DNA from 2 places in the Arthrobacter sp. TmtSoilC48 genome. Region 1 is predicted to be linked to the other one. Evidence: predicted binding sites of a transcription regulator. Region 1 holds the regulator's gene; the other holds the start of a gene.
What was found. Region 1 encodes LexA, which represses DNA repair genes until DNA is damaged. Its sites were predicted from a motif close to TCGAACANNTGTTCGA; they were not measured.
Positions count from the first base shown of each region.

Region 2: the regulator LexA is predicted to act here: its motif matches at 4,727-4,742, upstream of AC6I97_RS03155 (shikimate dehydrogenase).

Region 1 is NZ_AP046049.1:3,536,407-3,542,409, forward strand. Features, by position in the region: gene AC6I97_RS16375 (histidinol-phosphate transaminase) at 1-923, opposite strand, end outside; gene AC6I97_RS16380 (LysM peptidoglycan-binding domain-containing protein) at 1,001-1,360, opposite strand; gene lexA (transcriptional repressor LexA) at 1,717-2,460, shown strand; gene AC6I97_RS16390 (ATP-dependent DNA helicase) at 2,470-4,527, opposite strand; gene hflX (GTPase HflX) at 4,520-6,003, opposite strand, start outside.
Region 2 is NZ_AP046049.1:657,202-663,204, reverse strand. Features, by position in the region: gene AC6I97_RS03175 (class-II fumarase/aspartase family protein) at 1-317, opposite strand, end outside; gene pcaG (protocatechuate 3,4-dioxygenase subunit alpha) at 314-913, opposite strand; gene pcaH (protocatechuate 3,4-dioxygenase subunit beta) at 918-1,802, opposite strand; gene AC6I97_RS03160 (bifunctional sugar phosphate isomerase/epimerase/4-hydroxyphenylpyruvate dioxygenase family protein) at 1,843-3,714, opposite strand; gene AC6I97_RS03155 (shikimate dehydrogenase) at 3,714-4,631, opposite strand; gene AC6I97_RS03150 (IclR family transcriptional regulator) at 4,834-5,604, opposite strand; gene AC6I97_RS03145 (MFS transporter) at 5,806-6,003, shown strand, end outside.

The DNA of each region.
Region 1 (6,003 bases):
TCCGAGGCCGCAGGCTTGAGTCCCATTCGGAGGAGCTCGGTCACAATGCGGTCCCGCTGGACCTTGATGTCTTCGACGTCGGCCATGAGCGCTTCGCGGTGGTTCAGGGCGGCCAGGGCCGTGGCTTGTGTGACGGCTGAAAGGTGGTAGGGCAGCCGAACGAGCCTGATGGCATCGGTGACCTCAGGCGCGGCAGCCATGTAGCCCAACCGGGCACCTGCCAAGGCAAAGGCCTTGCTCATGGTGCGCGAGACGATCAAACGTTCCCGCCCGGGAAGCAGCGTCAGTGCGCTCGGGGTGTTGTCGTGCGCGAACTCGTGGTAGGCCTCGTCCACGATGACGATTGCCTGGCTGGCCTCGCCGGCTTCGTACACGGCTTCGACCACGTCCAGGCCCAGTCCCGTTCCCGTGGGGTTGTTCGGCGAGCACAGGAAGACGATATTCGCTCCGGTCTCCCGCACCTGGGCAGCCGCAGAAGCCGCATCCAGGCCATAGTCATCAGCCCGCACCCCACGGACATACTCAGTGTCCGTGCCACTGGCAAGCAACGGGTACATGGAATACGTGGGAGGGAATCCCAGCGCCTTACGCCCCGGACCTCCAAAAGCCTGCAAAATCTGCTGCAGGACCTCGTTGGAGCCGTTGGCTGCCCAGATATTCTCCGCGGAAAGCCCGTGTCCGAGGTAATCGGCAAGGGATTCACGGAGTTCCGTGAATTCGCGGTCAGGGTACCGGTTCAGGCCAGTGGCCGCGGCGGCAACAGCCTGGGTAATCGCCGCTTGCACATCTGCCGGAACGCCATGGGTGTTCTCGTTGACGTTGAGCAAAATGGGGACGTCAAGCTGCGGCGCGCCATAGGGGCTCAATCCACGCAGGTTGGTCCGAAGGGGAAGTCGGTCAAGTCGCTCAAGCTGGTCACTCACCAAGACAGTTTAAGGTGCCGGTGCGACTGCGGAGTAACTGTGACGCCAGAGACGCTGGCCCCTCGCCCCCTGGCCGCTCAATTGGCGGGAACGAACAGCTGCTGGCCGGGCTGGATGCGTCCCCCGCGGAGATCGTTCAACTGGATGATTTCCGCGATGACATCACGGGGGTCCCGCTCCGGCGCGGCCGCACCGGCGATGCCCCACAGGGACTGCCCTGGCTGGACAGTAACCGTAACTGCCACCGGCGGCTGCAGCTGGGCTTGGGAATCAGAAGCTTTGGCCGGGGAGTTGATGAAGCCGGCAAGGCTCAGCAGCGCGGCAAGGAGCAGCATGACGGGAATTCCAAAGAAGACGATCCTGCCGCGTTGGGTAAGCCGGAGACGCGCAGGAGCCGGAGTGTTGCGGAATTCGTGGAACGTAGAGATTGCGGACATGAGCTGAGCCCTTCTGAGCGATTGCCTGCATCGGATGCCCGTTGCCGGCTGCCAATTCCTTGTGTTCGCCGAGCCCGGCCCCGAATGTTCGAACACTTTCTTCGAACATCCGAACCGCGCTCAACTTTTATAGAACACATATTCGAACCTTGCTATGACATTTTTAGCACTTATCAACGAACGGTGTCGAGACTCGCTAGAACGAATGTTTGATAAACGCCTGTGCCTGGCCTAGGTTTGAGTGAAGAAACAGGCACTGTTTCAGTGGAACAGGAGGGTCTGACATTTTTTCGGATCCCACATCCCCGGGCACACTTCAGACCGTGACCGGGCGGAACGGAAGGGCATTGGCGAACATGGCAGCGAAAGCCACCGGCGGCGGGGCACCCCTGCGGAGCCAGCAGCCTCAAAAGAGTCCCAAAAGCCTGACTGTCCGGCAGAAGAAAATCCTGGAAACCATCCAGCGGTCCGTCAATGACAACGGGTATCCGCCCAGCATGCGCGAAATTGGCGACACCGTTGGTCTCGCGAGCCTCTCCAGCGTCACGCACCAGCTCTCCCAGTTGGAGAAGCTCGGCTACTTGCGCAGAGATCCCAAGCGCCCCCGCGCCATGGAAGTACTCATGCCTTTGACCCTTGACGGCGGGACAATTCCCGGAGTGGAAGCAGCTACTACACTCCGCAGCGCAGGCGGACTCGCCGTGACGGAACTGGCCAGCGCCAGCGACACCGCGATGGTACCCCTCGTAGGACGCATCGCTGCAGGTGGGCCCATCCTCGCCGACCAGACTATTGAGGATGTCCTGCCCCTGCCCCGGCAACTGGTGGGCCACGGCGAACTGTTCATGCTGAAGGTCGCTGGGGACTCAATGATCGATGCCGCAATTTGCGACGGTGACTGGGTGGTTGTCCGTCGCCAGAATGACGCCATCAACGGTGACATCGTGGCAGCACTCCTGGATGACGAAGCCACGGTAAAAACCTTCCGCCAGCGGGACGGCCACACCTGGCTGCTCCCCCAGAACACGCAGTACGAACCGATACTTGGAGACCAGGCCACCATCATGGGCAAGGTCGTCTCGGTACTGCGCTCCCTCTAGGGAGTTCGCCTACGTTTTCTTTGCGCCCAGGCGTTCCAGGACGCCGCGCACAACGTTGCGGTCCGTCGTTGCCCAAAATGGCGGCAAAGCGGCACGCAGGAATCCGCCGTACCGTTCGGTGGAAAGCCGCGAGTCCAAGACGGCCACCACGCCTTTGTCGCCGGTGGAACGAATGAGGCGTCCCGCTCCCTGTGCAAGACGAATTGCCGCATGCGTAGCCGACACCGCCATGAACCCGTTGCCCCCGGACTGTGCAACGGCGCGTGAGCGTGCGGTCATCAGCGGGTCATCGGGCCTCGGGAACGGAATGCGGTCAATCACCACAAGGCGGCATGAACCGCCAGGGACGTCGACGCCCTGCCACAGGGACATGGTGCCGAAGAGGCAGGTGTCCGGTTCATCGGCAAATTGCTTCACCAGTGCTGCCATGGTGGATTCCCCCTGGCAGAGGATGTCCACATCCAGCCGCGGGCGCATGGCATCTGCAGCTTCTTCGGCCGCCCGACGCGATGAGAACAGGCACAGGGCTCCCCCACCGGATGCACGGATGAGGTCTTCAAGCTCATCCAGGGCCTCGGGTGAAGTGCCCCTGCCGGGCTTGGGCAGGTGCTTGGCCACGTAGAGCACACCCTGCTTCGGATAATCAAAAGGTGACCCGACGTCCAACCCGGTCCAGCTTGGCGCCCCATCTCCAATAAGCCCCAGGCCACCGGCTGCGGGTTCAAAGGCAGATCCAATGGCCAGCGTGGCAGAAGTAAGCACCACTGTGTGCCCCGCGAAAAGGCCCTCCCGCAGGCGGCCGGCAACGCTAAGCGGCGCGATGTTGATCAGTGCGGGCGCGGTCTCGTCCGGGGGTGAGTATCCCTGCTGGGGATCGAAGGTGCTGTTCCTGGAGAACCACACAACTTCACGGTTCTCCTTGGCTGCGAGCATCCGCTCGCACAGTTCCAGAATGAGCATGAGCCGTGAGCGCGCAAGCTGCCTCCCGCCGTCGACCGCGTTTGAAGAGTCGGTTTTCGAGTCGGACAATGCGGCGCGTGTGGCATCGCGCAGCTGGTCCAGGCAGTCCAGTTGTTCGTCGTTGAGCCCATTGGGCAGCAGTCCGTTGGGGACACCGGCAATGGCCATGTCCAATCGATCGGCGGCCGCGTTCAGGGCGTCTACGGTGATAGCGGTGTGTTTGCGCGCGCTCGAAGCCGCAGCATGCACCATTGCCACGGACAGCTGACCTGTCACGGCTCCCGTGACCCGGTCCTGCAGCTCATGTGCTTCGTCAACCACAACGACGTCGTACTCGGGCAGGACAGCAAGGCCTTCGAAGGCACTGACGGCCAGCATGGCATGGTTGGTCACCACGACGTCAGCCTCAGCCGCCCGGGCCCGTGCCTGCTCGCTGAAGCATTCCTCGGCAAGAGGGCATTTTTGCGCTCCCAGGCACTCCATGGACGTCACGGAGACCTGCCTCCAGGCGCGGTCGGTAACACCCGGCATCAGTTCATCGCGGTCGCCAGTGGCCGTCTTTTCGGCCCATTCACGGAGCCGGACCACTTCCTTGCCCAATTGCGACGACGGGCCGCCAACCGCCGCTGCGAAATGCGGCACGCTGGTGTCCTCACCCAGGGAAAAAAGTTGCCCCTCGGACGGCTCTTCGCTGGGGAAGCCGCCCTCCAGCTTTTGCAGGCAAACATAATTTGCCCGGCCCTTAACGAGTGCCACGTTCACGGGACGCTCAAGGGCCGGGCTTATGGTCTCCAACAGCCGGGGCAGGTCCCTGCCAACAATCTGCGTTTGCAGGGCCAAGGTAGCGGTGGACACAAGCGTCGGTTTGTTGCTGTCCATGGAATGGGCGATCAACGGAATCAGGTACGCCAAGGACTTACCCGTACCCGTTCCCGCCTGGACCAACAAATGTTCACCGGACTCGATGGCCTTGGTGACTTGCCTGGCCATCTCGTGCTGGCCTGAACGGCTTTGACCGCCCATCCCGGCAACAGCTTTGTCCAACAGTTCGAGGGTGAACTTCTCCCCCACCGACTCGACGACGTCCGCCGCCACCTTCTCAACCATTGCTGACGAATGACTCCAGTTCGGCCGCCAATCCCTCACGGACCATGGCCACCACGCGGGTTCCGTTTTCCTCGTGCTCGAGGCTCAGGATTTCCGAATCGGAGTTGTGCAGCTTGTTGACCATGTCACCGCGGTCGTACGGGATCAGCACTTCGAGGCGGACTCCCGGCCGGGGAATGGACCGGCTGATCTCTTCCAGGAGCTCAGAAATGCCTTGGCCTGTGCGCGTGGAAACCACGGCGTGCCGCGGCTCCTTCTGCTTCAGGCGTTCCACTACGAAAGGATCAGCCACGTCCACTTTGTTCAGGACGATGATTTCCGGGACCTTGCGGGCGTCGACCTCGGTGAAGACAGCACGCACTGCCGCGATTTGCCCTTCCGGATCAGGATGGGAGGCGTCCACGACATGCAGGATCAGGTCTGCGTCCGCTACTTCCTCCAGCGTGGAACGGAAGGCTTCCACCAGCTGCGTAGGCAGCGAGCGGACGAACCCAACGGTGTCGGCCAGCGTGTAGCCGATGCCGTCCGGCGTTTGCGCCTTCCTGACCGTCGGGTCCAGGGTGGCGAACAGGGCGTTTTCCACCAGCACTCCAGCATCGGTCAGCCGGTTCAGGAGCGAGGACTTACCAGCGTTGGTATAGCCGGCAATGGCAACCGAAGGTACGGCATTACGACGGCGGTTGGCCCGCTTGGTCTCGCGCGCAGGCTTCATGGCGGCAATCTCCCGACGCAGCTTGGCCATGCGCGTCCGGATCCTGCGGCGATCGAGCTCGATCTTTGTTTCACCGGGTCCACGGGAACCCATACCGGCGCCGGCTCCACCCACCTGGCCACCGGCCTGGCGGGACATGGAGTCACCCCAACCACGAAGCCTGGGGAGCAGGTACTCAAGCTGTGCGAGCTCAACTTGTGCCTTGCCTTCACGGCTCTTTGCATGCTGCGCGAAGATATCCAGGATCAGCGTGGTCCTGTCCACCACCTTGACCTTGACGATGTCCTCAAGTCCGCGTCGCTGCGAGGGGGAAAGCTCGGTGTCGACCACAACGGTATCGGCTCCCGTGGCAGCCACGATGTCCTTGAGTTCCTGGGCCTTGCCCGACCCCAGGAACGTTCCGGGATCCGGTTTCGTACGGCGCTGAACCAGTCCGTCAAGGACCTCTGATCCGGCAGTCTCTGCCAGTGCTGCGAGTTCGCGAAGCGAATTCTCGGCGTCAGCCAAGGTGCCTTCTGTCCACAGGCCAGCCAGGACAACGCGTTCCAGACGCAGCTGCCGGTATTCGACCTCTGTGACGTCTTCGAGTTCGGTGGAAAGGCCCGCTGTACGACGAAGGGCACGGCGCTCGGCCAGGTCTTCCTGGTCGCCGTCGTAAATGCTGTGTTCGTGGTCAAGCGTGGAGATCGCTTGTGCCCTGCCGAAAACGCCCTTGGCATCATTGTCATCGGATGCCTGTGCGGGTACATCCTTGGAAAGAATCC
Region 2 (6,003 bases), 2.9 Mb from region 1:
GAGGTGTGCACGGCGCTTGCCGCTCCCGAATCCTTGGATTTCACCTTGGCGCGCAGGTCACCAAGCAACGGAATCACAGGGTTGCCCCCGCCCTGGGCGCGTTCCGCCACAGAAGCGACGTCGTAAGAACCGGGATCAGCGGCTTCGGCCACAACTGCGGCGGAACCAGCAGGGACGAGCCCCGCTTCCTCGAGGACGGCAGCCCAGGAGGCCTCGACGTCGAGGATTGCCGCGATCACGGCACGGTCGCCCGTCAGCGCCGCGACAGCGGGCGACGCCGACACTGGGCTAAGGAGGCCGAAGTCGCCGTCGGTCATGGCTGTGAGTCCGCGTTGACGCTGGTCTCGAGTGAACCGTCCTGCTGGAAGTCCAGGAACACGGTCTCGTCGCCGCCCTGGAGCCGGATGTCCCAGGTGAGCCCACCGTCGGGGTCGCGGCGGGCGATGAGCGTCTTGCGGCGTTCCGGGTCCAGGGAGCTCAGCAGCGGGTCGTTGGCCAGTGCTTCCACGTTTTCCGGCAGGTAGACGCGGGTGAAGAGGCGGTTCATGAGGCCGCGGGCGAACACGGCTACGGAGATGAACGGCGCAGCGCCCGGTTTCGTGGGGCCGGGGTTGACCGTGGTGAAGGTGTAGACGCCGGAGTTACCGACCGAGCCGCGGCCCCAACCAGTGAACGTGTAGCCGTCGCGGACCAGGGAGCCCGTGCGCTGGACGATGTTGCCGTCGGAGTCCGGCTGCCAGATCTCAAGGATGGCGTCCGGGATGGTGTTGCCGGCGCCGTCGTAGACGGTTCCCTGCAAGCGGATGCTTCCGGTGCTGCCCGGAGCCAGGAGTTCGTTGTCCTTGTTAAAGGGAAGGGCGTAACCGTAGAAGGGTCCGACCGTCTGGCCCGGTGTGGGTGTCAGCTTGCTCATGTGCTTACTCCTCGTCCCCGGCGTCGCCGAATGCTTCGTTTTCCGTCCAGGTCCGCTTGGAGCCGGTCAGGATGATGTCCCACTTGTAGCCGAGGGCCCATTCGGGACTGGTGAGCTCATGGTCGTACTGTGCCACGAGGCGGTCGCGGGCGTCCTGGTCCACGATCGACTGGTAGATGGGATCCAGCGGGAAGAGCTGATCGCCCGGGAAGTACATCTGGGTGACGATGCGTTGCGTGAACTCCGAGCCGAACATGGAGAAGTGGATGTGGGCCGGGCGCCAGGCGTTCAGGTGGTTCTTCCACGGGTAAGCGCCGGGTTTGATCGTGGTGAAGCTGTACGAGCCGTCATCGCCAGTGATGCAACGGCCGACGCCGGTGAAGTTGGGGTCCAGCGGGGCGGGGTGCTGATCACGCTTGTGGATGTAGCGGCCGGCTGCGTTGGCCTGCCAGATCTCCACGAGCTGACCGGCGACCGGGCGGCCGTCGCCGTCCAGGACGCGGCCAGCGACGATGATGCGCTCACCCTGCGGCTCGCCGTTGTGCTGGATGGTCAGGTCCGATTCCAGCGCGTGCACATCCTGGTGGCCGAACGCGGGCGAGTAGAGCTCGATGGTTTCCGGGTCCGCGTGGTGGAGGTTCTTCGTCGGGTGCCGCAGGATGCTGCTGCGGTACGGTGCGTAGTCCAGGCGCGGCATGGTCTCCGGCGCCTTTCCGTTCTTCAGGGCCTCCGCATAGCGGTCCCCGATGCCCTTCATCTCAGCACTGAGATCCGCCTGGGTTTCCACTTTCCTGGAATCATGCGCTGCATGTGCCTCAGCGGGAGGCACGAGCTCCTCGGATTCGAGCGCTTGTGCAGAGTTGACTTGTGCAGTCTGTTCTTGCGGCACAGCCGGCTCCTTTCGATGGGTTGGATTGTTGCTTCAGGGTTTATGACCGGTGTAGCGAGTCGTATTGGACGGCGTGGCGAACCGGTGCATTGGGCGCTCCATAGCCGTCGTAGTTGCCGCGGCGTTCCACCATTTCGAAGAACACACTGCCAACCGTGGCGGTGTAGAAGTGGAGGAATTCTCCGTTGGCGTCCCGGTCGTAAAGGAGGTTGAGCTCCTTGAGGGTTGCCAGGAAGCCGGGTTCGAGGTCGAAACGGGCGTCCAGGTCCTCGTAGTAGTTGGCCGGAATCTCCAGGAATTCAAGGCCACGATCGCGTGCGGAACGGGCCGTTGCCACGAGGTCTCCCACGGCGAAGGCGATATGTTCCTGGTAGGTCTTGCGTGCACTCTGGGCCTGCTGCGCCGGTGCGAGATTCAGGACCAGCCTTACCGCGCCATTGCTGGTTTCCATGACCTGCGAGCGCACCAGGCCGCTGGGGCTTGGGACCTCGGCGAAGGGCTGTGGCTCCAATGCCAGGGCGCTGGTGTAGAAGAGAACGGCTTCGTCGAAGTGCTGCCAGGGCTGGGCGAGGTTCACGTGATCAATCACAGCGTTCCGCGGCGCTGCGGAGTGCTCCAGCCCCTCGCCGAACTCATGCGTCCACGCAGCGGTCCCATCCGGGCTGCCCTGGCAGAGGAAGATTTCGGTGGAGTCCGGCGCGGAGATGCCTTGGAAGACTTCCTCATCGGCTTGGACTTTGCGGGCAACCACCGGCGCCTTGAGTTGCTGGGCGCGAGCGGAGGCAATCACTGGAGAGTCGACGTCGAACCCCAAAGCGGCGATAGCTGGTTCCGAGTGCGACGCCGCTTGCTCGTTGATGATTACGCGAGCCTGGCCCATGGTCCACAGCTGGACGTCTTTGGTGCGGTGGCGACCCTCGAATTCGAAGCCGAGCTGGCCAAGGAGCTTCTCGAGCTGCGCGGTGTCGTCGGCTTTGACCTCGGCGAAGTTGAAGCCGGCGGGCTCGTTCACCTTGGGCAGTGTTGCCAGTTCCATGGGATAACGACGCCGGGAGGCGCCACCGTTGATCGACTCGCCGTCCGCGGAGGTGCCCGCCAGCCACTTGGCGCTCTGCTCCTCCAGCCAGATCAGGGAGCGCATGGCATCGACGGCCGTCCGCTCGGTGTCCGACTGACGGAAAACATCGTTGAAGACCTCAAGGGAAACCGGGCCCGTGTAGCCGGCCCGGACCACGTGGCCCATGAACTTGGCGAGCTCGAACTGCCCCTCGCCCGGGAACACCCGATAGTGCCGGCTCCAAGAGAGTACGTCCATGGAGAGCTTGGGGGCGTCGGCAACTTGGACGAAGAAAATCTTGTCCGCGTTGATCTGCTCGATCGGCGCTGTGTCCCAGTCGCGGGAAAGGATGTGGAACGAGTCCAGGCACGTTCCGAGGTTGGGGTGGTCCACCATCTCGACCAGACGGTACGCGTGCTCGTAGTCGTTCACGTACTTTCCCCAGGCCAGGGCTTCGTAGGCAACTTTGACGCCGTGATCCCCGGCCAATTCCGCGAGTTCCGCTAGCTGGGAGGCGCGGAGTTCGTCGTCGTCGATCGTTGCAGTAGCGACGTTGGAGCAGACCAGGATGGTGTCCATACCCAGGCGTTCCATCAGGTTGAACTTGGCCTCGGCCCGCTTGAGGTTGGCCTTCAGCAGGTCCGGAGTGACGCCGTCGAAATCGCGGAAGGGCTGGTACAGATCCAAGCCGAGGCCAAGATCCGCAGCCATTTTCCGTACTTCCTCGGGACTCAGGGGCGAAGTGACGAGGTCCTGCTCGAAGATTTCGATGCCGTCGAAGCCCGCGATGGCGCAGGCCTGCATCTTTTCTTTCAGCGTGCCGGACAGGCAGACCGTTGCGATTCCGGTGCGCATCAGTGACCCGCCCTTGCCAGAGCCGGGGCTTCGGTGGCGGCAAGCGCATCCTCGACGGCGATCAGCTCAAGGAAGTGGGCCCGCATTCGGTTGCGATCGGCGTCGTGGCCCGTGAAGAGCCGGAAGGCGTCGGCAGCCTGACCGACCGCCATGCGTCCGCCGTCGAGAACCTTGCAGCCCTTGGCGCGCGCTTCGCGGACCAGCTGCGTCTCGATGGGGCGGTAGACGATGTCCGCAACCCAGTGCCGCGGTTCCAGGAGGTCGATGTCCAGCGGCAGCCCGGGGTGGGCGGCCATGCCGATCGGGGTGCAGTGAACCAAACCGTCGGCGAGGGGCATGATCTGCGGGAGCTCTTCTGTGCTCCGAGGCGTGACCGTGGCGGCCGGGAAGAGTTCGCCAAGTTCGGCGGCGCGCTCTGCGGCCCGCGCCGGGTCCATGTCCACCAGGTCCAGGGTGCCGACCCCTGCGGTGAGCAGGGCGTAGGCGACGGCGGAACCCGCACCGCCCGCACCCAGCTGGACCACGCGCTCCAGCTTCGCACCGGGGAGTCCGTCGGCGAGAGCCGAGCCGAAACCTGAAAAGTCGGTGTTGTGGCCGATGAACCGGCCGTCCTGGATGAGGACTGTATTGACGGCACCCAGGCGACGGGCGTCGTCGGAAATTTCGTCAAGGTGCTCAAGGACCAGCTGCTTGCACGGGTGCGTGATGTTCAGTCCGTTGAAGCCCATGCGCTGGGCCGCGGTGAGGAGATCCCCGACGGCGGTGGCCGGCAAAGCCAGCTCCAGCAGGTCGATGGGGCGGTACAGCAAGCGAAGGCCCTGCACATCGGCTTCGCGTTCGTGCATGGGCGGAGTCAGCGACGGCATGACGCCTTCGCCAATCAGGCCCACCAGAACGGACTCGGCTCGGTTGCTCATCCTAAAGCTCCTTTGACTTCAGCACCCCTGCTTTTGGCACTTTCTGGGGCGCCAACTGCCCGGGTGTCTTCCAGATTACTACAAGTGTTCATATTCCGCACGCTTGTTCTTATCGCGAACAAACGCGATGTGCTGACCCAACCGAGTCGCAGTTGTGCGCGTTTAGCGGCCTCAAAACGCGCTTAAGTGCGACCTAGCTGGGCTAACGCTGGGGCAGGCGGGCCGCGAGTTCAGCCGCGGCTTCCTGCAAAGTGGGGACGTGGGCAATGAGCTCATCCATGGTGAGACGAAATACCGGAACGGCCGTGGCGAGGGACGCAAAGGCGTGGCCTTGGGAGTTGAGGACCGGTACCGCGACCGCGCGCATGCCGATCTCGTTTTCTTCGTCCATGACCGCGTAGCCCTGCCGGCGCACTTGCTCGATCTCCGCCCGGAATGCAGCCCGATCGGTAATGGAGCGTTCAGTGAGAGGCTCCAAAGGCAACTCTTCGAGCAGTCGTTCGCGTTCGGCGTCGTTCTCAAAAGCGACTATCGCCTTACCCACGGACGTCGTGTGCAGCGCACCAAGATGGCCAGGATCGCTGGTGACGCGGAAGGTCTTGGGGCCGTCCACCTTATTGACGGTCAGATGGTGGTTTCCGTCGCGCACCGAGAGGATGGTTGCTTCCTCGGTCCGCTCCGTAACGCGCTGGAGCACAGGAAGGGCCGTTGCCGCGAAACCGTGGTGGTTGGAAACCCGCTGGCCCAGCTGGAAGACCCGCAATCCCAGATGATACCGACGTCCGTCGGGCTCGTAATCCACAAATCCGTCGCGCGTCAGCGAACCGAGCAGCCGGTACGTCGTGCTGAACGGAAGTCCCGCACTCCTGGCCAGATCCGCGGCGCTCGCACCCTTGGGCTCATTCCCCAGCAATACCAACAGGCCCAGGGCCTTGCCGACCATGTCGGTCTTTGTGTCCTCTTTCACACTCATGCTTAGATGCTCTCACATCGTGAGAGCTATTTCTAGATAGTGGGGACAAGTCTTGACAAGTGACCCCAATCACGGCCACTATTGCTGTATTGCACAAGTAGCTCTCACCATGTGGTTACTTTGGGATTGATCCGGCCGCACCTCGCTCTGGTCTTCCCGCAGAAGCTAGATCCGCGACATCGTCGTCACAGAAGGAACACCATGAGCCACACAATGCCGTCAGCGACGCCAGGCACAGTTACGCCAGCAGGAACCCCCAAGAAAGCCGCACTCGCCAGCTTCCTGGGAAGCGCTGTGGAGTACTACGACTTCTTCATCTTCGGCTCCGCCGCCGCCTTGATCTTTCCGCACGTGTTCTTCCCGGACGCGGACACCAACGCAGCCATCATGTCCTTCGCG